Linked DNA regions of Thiocystis violascens DSM 198. The protein of the gene in region 1 interacts with the protein of each later gene in a pairwise test. Links are inferred from orthologs where the notes say so. Each region holds a gene or a part of one and is shown on either strand. Other genes may lie near its edges.

The links. The genes of interacting proteins can lie anywhere in the genome.
Region 2: the proteins of THIVI_RS06850 (region 1) and THIVI_RS15930 interact in binary tests that used the Escherichia coli proteins (3 or more experiments, as listed by UniProt). The link is inferred for Thiocystis violascens DSM 198 from one-to-one orthologs.

Annotation. Positions count from the first base shown.
Region 1 is NC_018012.1:1,545,333-1,551,253, forward strand. Bases 1,251-4,182 are described here. They hold THIVI_RS06850 (SufS family cysteine desulfurase), read right to left. Parts: upstream 3,675-4,182; coding sequence 1,827-3,674; downstream 1,251-1,826. Other genes in these bases: THIVI_RS06845 (translocation/assembly module TamB domain-containing protein), read left to right, coding at 1,251-1,800; THIVI_RS06855 (hypothetical protein), read left to right, coding at 3,837-4,182. In the rest of the region: more of THIVI_RS06845, read left to right, coding at 1-1,250; more of THIVI_RS06855, read left to right, coding at 4,183-4,184; THIVI_RS06865 (MerR family transcriptional regulator), read right to left, coding at 4,867-5,421; THIVI_RS06870 (MerR family transcriptional regulator), read right to left, coding at 5,500-5,682. UniProt on the Escherichia coli protein: Cysteine desulfurases mobilize the sulfur from L-cysteine to yield L-alanine, an essential step in sulfur metabolism for biosynthesis of a variety of sulfur-containing biomolecules.
Region 2 is NC_018012.1:3,591,322-3,597,099, reverse strand. The notes cover bases 2,004-4,792. They hold THIVI_RS15930 (SufE family protein), read right to left. Parts: upstream 3,711-4,792; coding sequence 3,297-3,710; downstream 2,004-3,296. Other genes in these bases: THIVI_RS15920 (LON peptidase substrate-binding domain-containing protein), read right to left, coding at 4,121-4,783; THIVI_RS15925 (HesB/IscA family protein), read right to left, coding at 3,732-4,058; THIVI_RS26085 (hypothetical protein), read left to right, coding at 3,038-3,160; mtgA (monofunctional biosynthetic peptidoglycan transglycosylase), read left to right, coding at 2,219-3,022; THIVI_RS15940 (sensor histidine kinase), read left to right, coding at 2,004-2,198. Outside these bases: THIVI_RS15945 (CDP-alcohol phosphatidyltransferase family protein), read right to left, coding at 1-395; more of THIVI_RS15940, read left to right, coding at 558-2,003; THIVI_RS15915 (tetratricopeptide repeat protein), read left to right, coding at 5,045-5,778. UniProt on the Escherichia coli protein: Participates in cysteine desulfuration mediated by SufS. Cysteine desulfuration mobilizes sulfur from L-cysteine to yield L-alanine and constitutes an essential step in sulfur metabolism for biosynthesis of a variety of sulfur-containing biomolecules.

The DNA.
Region 1 (5,921 bases):
CTGGAGACATCGGGACGCTTCGACCTGCCCGCTCGCCGACTGGCATTCCAGCGACTCGACGCCCGCGTCCGGGACGAGTCCATTCGTCTGCTGGCCCCAGCCGTCCTGGATCTGCGCGCCGGGATTGCGGTGGATCGACTGCGCCTGGGACTGCGCAAGGGCAGCATCGAGATTGCCGGACGCGCGACGCCCAAACTGGATCTCCGGGCAAAGATGACCGCGCTCCCGCTGGAACTCCTGAGTCTGGCGATCCCGGAGTATCCGCTGACCGGCGTTCTGTCCGGCGAGACCCAACTCGCCGGTACGCCAGACGCGCCGCTCGGGTCGCTGCGGATTCAGACCAAAGGGTTGCGACTGAACACGCTGGCTGGACGCAGCCTCCCCCCCGCCGGACTCAAGGCCGACATCGACCTGGAGCCGACAGGAACCCGGCTCGCGATCCAGGCCGAGGCCGGGACGGACAACCGCCTGAGCCTGCGGGGACGCCTCGCCGGACGCCGGCCACTCGCCCCGGACGCACTGGATCTGCGCGCCACCGGCCAACTGAATCTCAACCTGCTCGACCCGCTGCTCACCGGCGGAGGACGCCAGGCGAGCGGCCGGGTCACGCTGGATGCCGCCATCGCCGGCACCCCGGCCGACCCCCGACTGAACGGGACGCTCCAGCTCTCGGATGCCGCTGTCTGGGATCGGACCCTCGGTCTGGCCCTGACACGGATCTCAGGAACCCTGCGGCTCTCGGGCGACACCCTGCGGATCGAGCGCCTCGCCGGGACGGCCGGAACTGGCTCCGTCACGCTCAATGGCAGTCTCGGCCTGCTGGCGCCAGGAGTCCCGATGGAGCTGACGCTGGTCGCGCGCGCGGCCCGCCCGATCCAGAGCGATTTGCTGGATGCCCAGGGGGATGCGGACCTGACGCTGCGCGGAAACCTCACGGATGGTCTGAAAATCGCCGGCGCGGTCCGCTTGAGCCGCGCCGAGATTCGTCTGCCCGAACGTCTGCCCGCGAACATCGCCACCCTCCGGGTCCGCGAGCGAGGCGCGCCCGTCACGGCGCCGGAACGTCCCTCGGGACTGAGTGGCGCCGCCGCCATCGGGCTTGACCTAGCGATCTCCGCGCCCCGCAACATCACCCTGCGCGGGCGAGGCATCGATGCCGAATTGGGCGGATCGGCGCGTCTCGGCGGGACCGTCGCCGCCCCGCTGGTGAGCGGCGGGCTCGACCTGCTGCGCGGACAGTACGAACTGGTCGGGCAGAATCTGCGCTTCAACCGCGGGCGGATCGACTTCGACGGGGCCGCCGGATTCGATCCAAGCCTGGATCTGGAATCGCGCGCGGTCGCCGACGGCGGCACCGCGATCCTCTCGGTCCTCGGCCGGGCGAGCGCGCCGCGCATCGTGCTGCGAGGCGAGCCCGACATGCCCGACGGCGAGATTCTGTCCCGGCTGCTGTTTGGCGTCGCCGGGGGGCGTTTGTCCGCCGTCCAGGCCGCGCGGCTCGGGATTGCCACCGCATCGCTCGCGGGGATCGCGGTGGACGGACCCGACCTGCTGGAACGGGCGCGCGCCCGGCTGGGCCTGGACCGGCTCACGCTCGGCACCGACGAGCAGGGCCGGGCCAGCCTGGAAGGGGGGCGGCAGTTATCCGAGGGCGTCTATCTCGGGGTCCGACAGAACGCCCGCGCCGGCAAGTCACAGGGCGTCCTGCGGATCGAAGTCACCCCCAATCTGCGACTGGAGGCGGATGTCGGTGCCGCAGGCGGCACCCGCGCGGGAGCGGTTTACGAGATCGAATACTGAATCCGAACCCGGGCATTCCGAACGGTTCAGGCCGGCTCGCCCGCGAGCACCGCGGACTGAAGCGCCAGGTGGCGCAGACGCTGCACCATCGCTGCCAGGCCATTGCGGCGGGACATGCTCAGGTGTTGATCAAGTCCAATCCGAGCGAAAAAGGCATCCGTGTCGAATGCCAGGATCGCCGACGCACGCTGCCCCGAATAGAGTTGCTGAAGCAACGCGATCAGGCCGCGCACGAGATTGGCGTCGCTGTCGGCCAGAAACTCGATGATGTCGTCCGATCCCGGTCTGACCCGCGCGGCAATATGCACCGTGCTCTGACAACCCTGAACCGAATTGGCCGCCGTCTTGAGCGCCTCGGGCATGGGCGGCAGCTTATCGCCCAGATCGATGACGTACTGGTGGCGCATCGGCCAATCGGGCAGGAAGGCAAAGACTTCCGCAATGTCGTCGGCGGCGGCCTGGGGCGACGCGGCGGCGGCGGCGGGGTAGATCGCTTCCTCGGTGTCCACCGCTGGCGCTGGCGCGGCGGACGGCGACACGAAACCCGCCTTGACGCCGGGCTCAAGATTCGCCACGGTCGCACGGGTTTTCTGACGGGCATGATCGACGATATCGGCCACCGCTCCGGCAAGCCGATCGATGTCTTCCAGCGTGTTGTAGACGCCCAGCGAGGCGCGCGCGGTCGAGGCGACGCCGAGCCGATCCATCAAGGGCTGACAGCAATGATGTCCGGTGCGGATACAGATACCCCGCAGATCCAACTGCGCGCCGACATCGAGCGTGGCGATGGGCGGATCGACCAGCACCCAGGACACCACCCCGCTCTTGCGCCGCGCCGTGCCCTTGATCTCCAACCCATGAATGGCGGACAGACGTTCGGTCGCGTGACGCAGCAGGGTCTGTTCGTGCGCGCCGATGCGCGCAAGCCCGAGCGACTCGACCCAGGCGATGGCCGCCGCCAGACCGACCGCGCCGGCAATATTCGGGGTGCCCGCCTCGTATTTGCTCGGCAGCGGGGCATAGGTGGTCTCCTCGAAGGTCACCCGTTCGATCATGTCGCCGCCGCCCTGATAGGGCGGCATGGCGTCAAGCAGATGGCGCTTGCCGTAGAGCACGCCGATCCCGGTCGGCCCGTAGAGCTTGTGCCCGGAGAAGACATAAAAATCGGCATCGAGCGCCTGCACGTCGGTCACGCCATGCGCGACCCACTGCGCCCCATCGATCAGCGCCAAGGCGCCCGCCGCATGCGCCTCGGCGATGATCTCGCTCACCGGATTGACGGTGCCAAGCGCATTGGACACCTGATTGACCGCGACCAGCCGGGTACGCGGCGAAAGCAGACGGCGATACTCGTCGAGCAGAATTTCGCCGGCGTCATCGATGGGGATGACCTTGATCCGAGCGCCAGTGGCGTGCGCCACCATCTGCCAGGGCACGATGTTGGAGTGATGCTCCAGGGTCGAGAGTATGATTTCGTCGCCGGGCTTCAGGTTGGCCGCACCCCAGGTGGAGGCCACCAGATTGATCGACTCGGTCGCCCCTCGGGTAAAGAGACACTCGGCTGGCTCGGCGGCATTCAGAAAACGAGCCACGGTCAGACGCGCGTCTTCATACATCCGCGTCGCAGTCTGCGAAAGCTGGTAGACGCCGCGATGGATATTGGCATGATGCTGTCGATGGTAGTCGCCGACCGCCGCGATCACCGCCTCTGGCTGCTGCGTGCTGGCCGCGCTATCCAGATACACCAGCGGCCGGCCATGGGCCTTGGACCTCAGGATCGGGAACTGCGCGCGCACGGCATAGGCGTCGAGAATGGCGTGAGTCGCACCGAGCGCAAGCGTCGACTCGTCAAGAGAAATAGGCACGGATTTCATGATCAGGTAGTTCTTCCGAATGAGCGAAATTCAAGCCCTCATGCGCCGTTCAGCCAACGCCTATCGCTTGCGAACGCAAGTTGATCGGCGGAACATGCAACGGCCGCAGCATGGAACCCAGTATGACAGTTGGGTATCGTAAGAGAAAGGGTAGGATATCGCATGAACGACAGCACCCAACCCACGCCACTCACCGATCTGCGCCGACGCGTGTCCAGCGCGCGCGCGCTCATCCGGAACGTGCTGACCGAACTGGTCGGCCGGGTCGAACTGCGGTATGACTTTTACCGCGAATGGAATGGCTGCTGGAAGGTTCGGGTGGATTTGACGCAGCCCGTGCGCGGTCTGATCGAATTCACCCTGCTGGACACCCCCGGCGGCGGCATGCTGGCCCTGCCCCGCCCCCTGCCGGAACGCTGGCGGATCGAGACCGGCATCGGCGCGAGCGACGGCACGCGCTGGAGCTTGGATCAGGCCGGAGCCTTGGTGTCATTTCCACCGGACAACTGATCGGCGGAAAGCGCGAGCGGCTCAAATTAGAGGCATTGCGGCATGCTTGGCCGGCGGGACTGGAAGCATCGGAGTTTGCCCAGCCGATGGATGGCGAATCTGTCTTTCGGAGTCCGAGCAGTGCCCAAAACAGTCAGAACGCAGCCTAGGTGAAAATCCCCGGCAACAACTCGGGGCGAACACCTGCGAGCAATGGGCGCCTTTTCCCACTCGCAACCTGTACGGGGACGGCCATGATGAGCCGACGGCGGATATAGCCTGGCCCTGGCATGTCATCCCCGCCGCGGATCGACTTGACGAGATCCTCAGCCATGCCGACATCGACGCCCTGATCGCATCGGACCACCTTCTGCTGACACACCTGATGGATCTCGCAATCTGGCACCGCAGCGACCGAGAATCAGTCATCGCCCAGATCTATCGGTGGGCAGAAGATATCGATACTGGGGGCCAGCCCACGCTCCCTTTCAGGGAGCAATTTGGAATCGATGCGATGCGCTTATTCAGCGAGCGCCTTGTCCATTGGCTCCACGGCCTCGCAGTCAGACACGTCAGCAACTGGAACCCGTCGCTGGGTTTGGCGGCTTAACTGATAGTAATCAAGGTTTTATAGTCGCGCTTCCGGGGGCCTTGCTCACCCCAGCACATCCCTCAAAAGCCTCGAAACCAACATCGCCTCATCTCACGCCGCTTCCCCCTGCCCCCTCTCGCGCGACCAGCCCCGGATCGCCGCGATCTCTCCGGCGTCGATGCCCAGCGAGACCAGAAACGCCTGATGGGCCTCGGGCGCCTGCTGCTCGAACTCCCGATGCCAGCGCTGCATGCCCGCCTCGTCCAGACCGGCGGCGCGTAACATCTCCACCCACAGCGCCTTGGTCACGACCGGGGCATCCAGGGTGAGCGGATCGGCCTGGAGGAGCTTGAGGATCAGCGCCTGCTGTTCGTGAAAGTGCTGGATCTCCTGGTTGATGGCGAACAGACGCTGCGCCAGAACGCCGCGCAGTCCCTCTCCTTCCTGGCGCAGGAGCTGCTGGATCGCCTCCAGCGACAGCCCCGCCGCGCGGTAATGGCGGATCTTGCTCAACCGTTCGAGATCCGTCGCGTTGTAGAGCCGATAGTTGCCGTTGGTGCGTCCGCTCGGTGTCAGCAGACCGATGCGGTCGTAGTAAAGAAGCGTGCCGCGTGCGAGGGTGAAGCGCCGGGCGAGCTGGCCGATGGTCCAGGTATTGGTTGTCATGGGCTGATGTGGCGGTGGTGGTGATGACAGACGACCGGCGGACGATCCCGTCCGCCGGATGGGTCAGATCAGATTCGATCAGCCGGCGCGAATCCGACGGATCTCCGCCGCCGGGATACCGAGCCATTCGAGGAAGGCCTGATGCTGATCGGGATGGCGCGCCTCGAAGCACTGATGCCAGCGCTGCATGGTTGCGGTATCCAGTCCGATGGTCTCGAAGAGGTCGACCCACTGGTCTTTGGTCATGGTCGTCTGGGGCATGTGTCACTCCGTCTGTGGGTTGGTCAAACGTCCGCCGGGTGGCGAACGCTGGAGTGGAGCCTCAAGGATGTAGCTGTGATCAGGTCAAGCGCGAAATGTCAGTGTCGAGATTGTGCGTGAGCGGGCAGATTCAGGCTTCGCCTGCGTGCTGGTAAACCGCTCAAGGCGTTACCGCACGGGCCGTGGCAGGACAGTCATTTCACGGGCACTTTTCTCTCGCGCGATCAGCCTGGAGCGGG
Region 2 (5,778 bases), 2.0 Mb from region 1 along the record:
GCCAGCCAGGCCAGTTCCGGCCCCCAGGCCAGCCCGGTCGCGTAACCCGCCGGGACGATCAACAGCGGATCGGCCAGCCGGTCCGGTAAATCGTTGTAGACTTCACCCACGCGCGAACCCAGCCCGCCTTCCACCGCGACCATGCCATCGAGCAGGTTGCAGAGGAGGCGCAACTGGATACTAACGGCGGCAAGCACCAGGAGCGTGATGCGCGCGGCCGGCTCGGCGAACGGAACGAGCAGCATGGCGCCAGCGCCCAGCACGGCGAACGCCAGGCTCAGCAGCGAGATCCGGTTCGGCGACACCCGGCGCTGCGCGAGCCAGCGCGCCAGGGCGCGCGCCCAAGTGGCATCGCGGGTCTTGAGTGGACGGCGGACGCTCGGAGCGGATGACATGGCGGCGAATCCTCACTGGTCGATCGGGTTGCCAAAAAACGCTAATCGGCAGTCGTTAACCTTGGCTGGACTATGCATGAACCACTGGAATCGACGCAAGTACGCCGCCGTTCGGAAGGATGTCGAGCCTGGAATCGACCGGCTCGGAAAGAACGCAAGGCGATGAATATGGGCCGGACGCAGGAAGACCCGAATCCCCCAGCGGCACCTGGCGCGACAGGTGCGCCCGCACCCGATCCTGGCGCGCGCTATCCGACCTGGGGCGCGTTACGCTGGCTGTTGGTCTTCCGCATGCTGATTTTATGCGGCTTGATTCTGGTCTTTTCCCCGGCGGTCGTGGATCCGGCGACGGGCAGAGTCGACACCCGATTCGCCTGGTCCATCCTGCTGGTTTACGCACCGCTGGTTCTGCTCGGCGGGCTATCCCTGGCGAATCGTTGGCCGCACCGGATCCAACAGGTCCAGATCGGCATTTTCGTCGATATCCTCGCCTATACCCTCCTGATGCATGCCGCGGGGGGCATTGCCAGCGGGCTTGGCATCCTGCTCGCCGTCGCGGTCGCCGCCGCCGCGTTGATGATGGAAGGCCGTCTGTCGCTGCTGTTCGCCGCGCTCGCCTCGCTGGCCATCTTTGCCCAGCAGATCTATTCCGCCATGCAGGGCGATGCGCACGCCACGTCCTTCACCCAAGCCGGCCTGCTGGGTCTGTTGTTTTTTATGGTCGCGCTGATGTCGCATGTGCTGTATCGGCGCGTGCGCTCGGCGGAGGCGTTGGCGGCGCGGCGCAAGGTCGACATCGACGATCTCTCGAAACTCAACGACTTCATCATCCAAAGCATCGGCACCGGCATCCTGGTGGCCGATGGTGAACGCCGCTTGCGACTGCTCAACCGGGCCGCGCTGGATTTACTCGGAGCCAAGCGGTTCAACACCGGGGCGGCGCTGTCCGATCTCTCGCCCGAACTGGGCGCCTGGCTGGCGACGCAGGTGCGGCCGTCCCCTCCCAATGGGCGGCTGATCCACATCGGCGACCGGGAGATTCGGGTCTCGCTCAAGCTGCTGGGCGACTATCGCGCCAGCGGCGTCATCCTCTATCTGCGCGACAACCGGGAGGTCGCCAGGGAGGCCCAGCAGATCAAGCTCGCCTCGCTGGGGACATTGACCGCGAGCATTGCCCACAATATTCGCAATCCGTTGAGTGCCATGACCCATGCCAGCCAATTATTGACCGAAAGTCCGGGGCTGACCGACGATGACCATCACCTGCTGGAGATCGTCCGCCGCAACGGCGCGCGCATCGAAGAAACCGTGCACAGCGTGCTGCAACTCTCCAGTCGCAATCAGCGGCAGCCTTCCCCGATCGATCTGGCCGTCTGGCTGGAGGAGTTCGCCGCCGAATTTCGCGAACGCCATCAATTGAACGAGAACGCGCTCCAACTCGCGTTCGACGCGGACGCCATCGCCGTCGAGGCCGATCCCCGCCATCTCCATCAGATCCTTGCCAATCTGTGCGAAAACGCGCTCATCCATGGCAGACAGGACGCGCAGCCGGCCCGGATTCTGATTCGGCTCGACCGGACCGGCGACCTGGGCGAGGCGCTGATCGAGATTATCGATGCGGGACCGGGGATCGATGCCGCGACCGTCAATGAGATCTTCAACCCATTTTATACGACGACCTCCAAGGGGACCGGGCTTGGGCTTTACATCGCGCGGGAACTCGCGGAGAGCAATGGGATTCGGCTGACCTACGCGCCTGCCAAACCCCAGGGCAGTTGCTTCAGGCTGGTCTTTTCCGGCTGATTTTGAGGTGTGCCGCGGACATGGATTCTCTCGATCAGGCTGCTGAAGCGCGGGATCCCGTCCGCGCCGGGTGGATGACGACGCGGATGCGCGCGGCGGGCGGCTGGAGCCGACACCCGCTGGTGTCCGGTGTCCGCTGGCTGTTGCGTCTGTTGCTGGGGCTGACGCTCTTCTCGGTGTTGCTGTCGGTGCTGCTGGTCGGCGTCTTTCGCTGGGTGGATCCGCCGGCGTCCGCCTTCATGTTGCGTCATGCCTTCAATGTCTGGCGACTCGATCAGTCGCCCCCCTATTACCGCTATGACTGGGTTCCCTGGGAACGGATCCCGCCGACCGTTCGATTGGCCGCCATCGCGGGCGAAGACCAGCGATTTCCGCATCACTTGGGTTTCGATCTGGTCGAAATCCGTCATGCCTGGTCCGATTACCGCCGGGGAGGCCGACTGCGCGGCGCCAGCACCATTACTCAACAGGCCGCCAAAAATCTGTTTTTGTGGCCGGAATCGGGTTGGTTGCGCAAGGGAATCGAAGCCTGGCTGGCGCTGTTGATGGAAGTTCTGTGGTCGAAGGAGCGGATTTTGGAGGTCTATCTCAACGTCGCTCAATTCAGCCCAAGCACCTACGGCGTCGAAGCCACCAGCCAGCGCTATTTCGGTTGCCCAGCCAGCGCACTCGGCTTGGAGGAAGCCGCGCTGCTGATCGGCGCTTTACCGGCACCCGGCATGTATCGGCTGGACCACCCCTCCGAACGGCTCCAGCAGCGCGCGGATTGGATCCTCGACCAAAGCCAGCGGCTGGGTGGGATGCGCTATTTGAAACAACTATAAACGGGGGGCGGAACAATGAAGTGCCATGAAGGCGATTTCCCGGAGATCCTCGGACTCGGACTCGGACTCGGACTCGGACTCGGACTCGGACTCGGACTCGGACTCGGACTCGGACTCGGACTCGGACTCGAAGCCTGAAACCGTTCGTGGTGAGGTACTCGAACCACGAACGGTTTCAGGCGGGGCGAATGGTCTGCGCTTTTTCGGAAATCACTTTAATGGCAGTAGGGTGAAACGCGGCATGCGTGCTGGACGCGGTGTCAGGGGATGGTCTTCAGCCTTGTGCCTGCCGCTTCATTTTATTGACGATGGCATAGACGCCAACGTGTCGATTCGGACTCAGATGTTCTTCGAGCCGCAAGCCCTTGAAGAGATCGTCCACGTCAAGCGACTCGATGTCCGCTGGGGTTTTGCCCGAGAACAGCTCCACCAACAGCGCGACCACGCCTTTGATGATGGCCGTGTCGCAGTCGCCGGTGTAGAACAGATGTCCCCGCCGGTCGGGATCCGGATGCGCGGCGACATGGACCAGGCTCATGCACTCCATCACCCGGTTGGCGTCGGTCTTGTCTTCGACCGGCATTCGGGGCATTCGCTCGCCAAGTTCGACGAGGTATTGATAGCGCTGATCCCAGTCGCCCAGTAGCTCGAAATTATCGATGATCTCTTGAATGTCGTCGTGTCTCATCGCGGGGCTCGTGGGTCACCTCTAAACGCTGAACGATTCGCCGCACCCGCAGCGATCCTTCACCCTGGGATTGCGAAACTCGAAGCCTTCGTTGAGCAAACTGGATTTCACGAAATCGATTTCCATGCCGTCGATGCGCTCAAGATTGTCTGCGTCGACCACCACCTGGACGCCATGACTCTCGAACACCCGATCCTGGGCGTCGACGCCATCGGCGTAATCGACCTCATAGGCGAAGCCGCTACAGCCGCTTTTTTTCGTGCCAACCCGCAAACCAACGCCATGCCCGCGCTTTGCAAGCATCGTCGCCACATGGCGCGCGGCTGCTTCAGTCAAGGTAACTGCCATGGAAAACCCTCGTGAATCAGAATGTCGTCAGGATCTTGAAATTGCCCCAGAAGCGGTCGATTTCAATGCCGATGCTCCGCGACGCGCATGCTGGAGGCCGACGCCATGTCCAGCAGTCCGCGCATCAGGGCCGCGCGCTCGCCGGTGGAGATGGTCTCGATCAGTGCCTGTTTGTCCTCCGGACTGAGCGGCAGATGGGCGCAGAGCAGATTGGTCAGATCGGCGTCGGCCATCTTCTCGATGTCGTTCCAGGGCACCTCGACCCCACGCAGTTTGCAATAGGACTTGAGCGACGTGAGAAATCCCGCGCGGTCGGCGATCGTTTCCGCGTTGTCATGACAGTCCGCGGCGAACCGCTCCCAGTCGACGGCCGTGCGCCGATAGCCCTGACGAGCCTCGATTTCGCGCTTGATCTGAAACCGGCAGATGCCGGTCAGAACCAGGATGATTCGTCCATCGCTGGTCTCGCTGTAGGAGGTGATGCGGCCGGCGCAGCCGATGCGGTGGAGCGCCGGAATCTCGTCCAGCATGGTTTCGCTGGTCGGCTGAATCATGCCCAGCAGATGATCCGACGCCAGTGCATCGAACACCAGGTTGAGATAGCGCGGCTCGAAGATATTGAGCGGGAGCTGCACGCCCGGCATCACGACCGCGCCGGCCAGGGGGAAGATCGGGAGTTCGGCGGGCAGATCGGAAAATTTGGGAAAGAAGGGGCTACGGGTCATCATATGCTCCATGATCCGAACCCGGCATCCAGGCTCGGGACGATTGGCCGAGACCGATCACGTCATCGCACGTCGATCGTTGTTGACGGTTACATGGGGTGCGCGCGGTCGTTCCACAGTCCATCGGTGACGAAATTCCATCTGTCCATTAACCGCCCTCTGCGGGTAGATTGATGTCAGGACATCACCTTCAACAACAGCGCGGGCCTTGCCGGACGCGGTTTCGCACCTGAACAACGAGCTGAAATTCGAGGAACTCCGATGACGACCAAGGCAGACCTGATGACCCGCGAGGCGCAATGCAAGAGCGCGGCCGACTTCGCAACGCTGGCGCAAGCCGCCCTCACAATCGATGCGGACTATGCGAAGACCCTGCTGGAGCGCGCCGAGGCGCAGTGTCAGATGCCGGCGGACTATCTGGCCGCCGCCGAGGGCGCCGTTGCCGCCGGTCTGACCGATTACGCCGGGGATCTCTACGGGCAGGCGGAGGATGCCTGCTTCGATGCCTTGGAGAAGGCCGCGCTGGGTGCCAGTCTTGCGCGCACCGGGATCGATCCCGCGAAGGGTCGCGCCTTGATCGAAGAGGCCGCCGGCGAGGCGAAAAAGCTTGGCGAATTCCTGACGCTCTCGGGCTACGCCAAGGAGTCGCTGGGCGACGAGGCGCTGGCCGCGACCCTGCTCGCCAAGGTCGAGGCGCAGGCCAAGACCCTGGCCGATTACCTCGATCTCGCGCGCACGCTGTCCGCCGAAGGCAACGCCGGGGCGGCGCGCGCCTTCTATCAGAAGGCCGCGCGTCATCTGGACGGCATGACCGAGACGGTCGCCTACGCGAAAGGCTATCTTGACACCTTCAGCGACCGGGACGCGGCCCGCAAGGTGCTCGACAACGCCGAGACCGACTGTCAGTTTCCCAAGGATTTCGCGGCCCTGGCCGCCGGCTACAAGGCGCTGTTCGAGGATGGCGACAAGGTCGCGGAGCTGATGGAGCAGGCCGC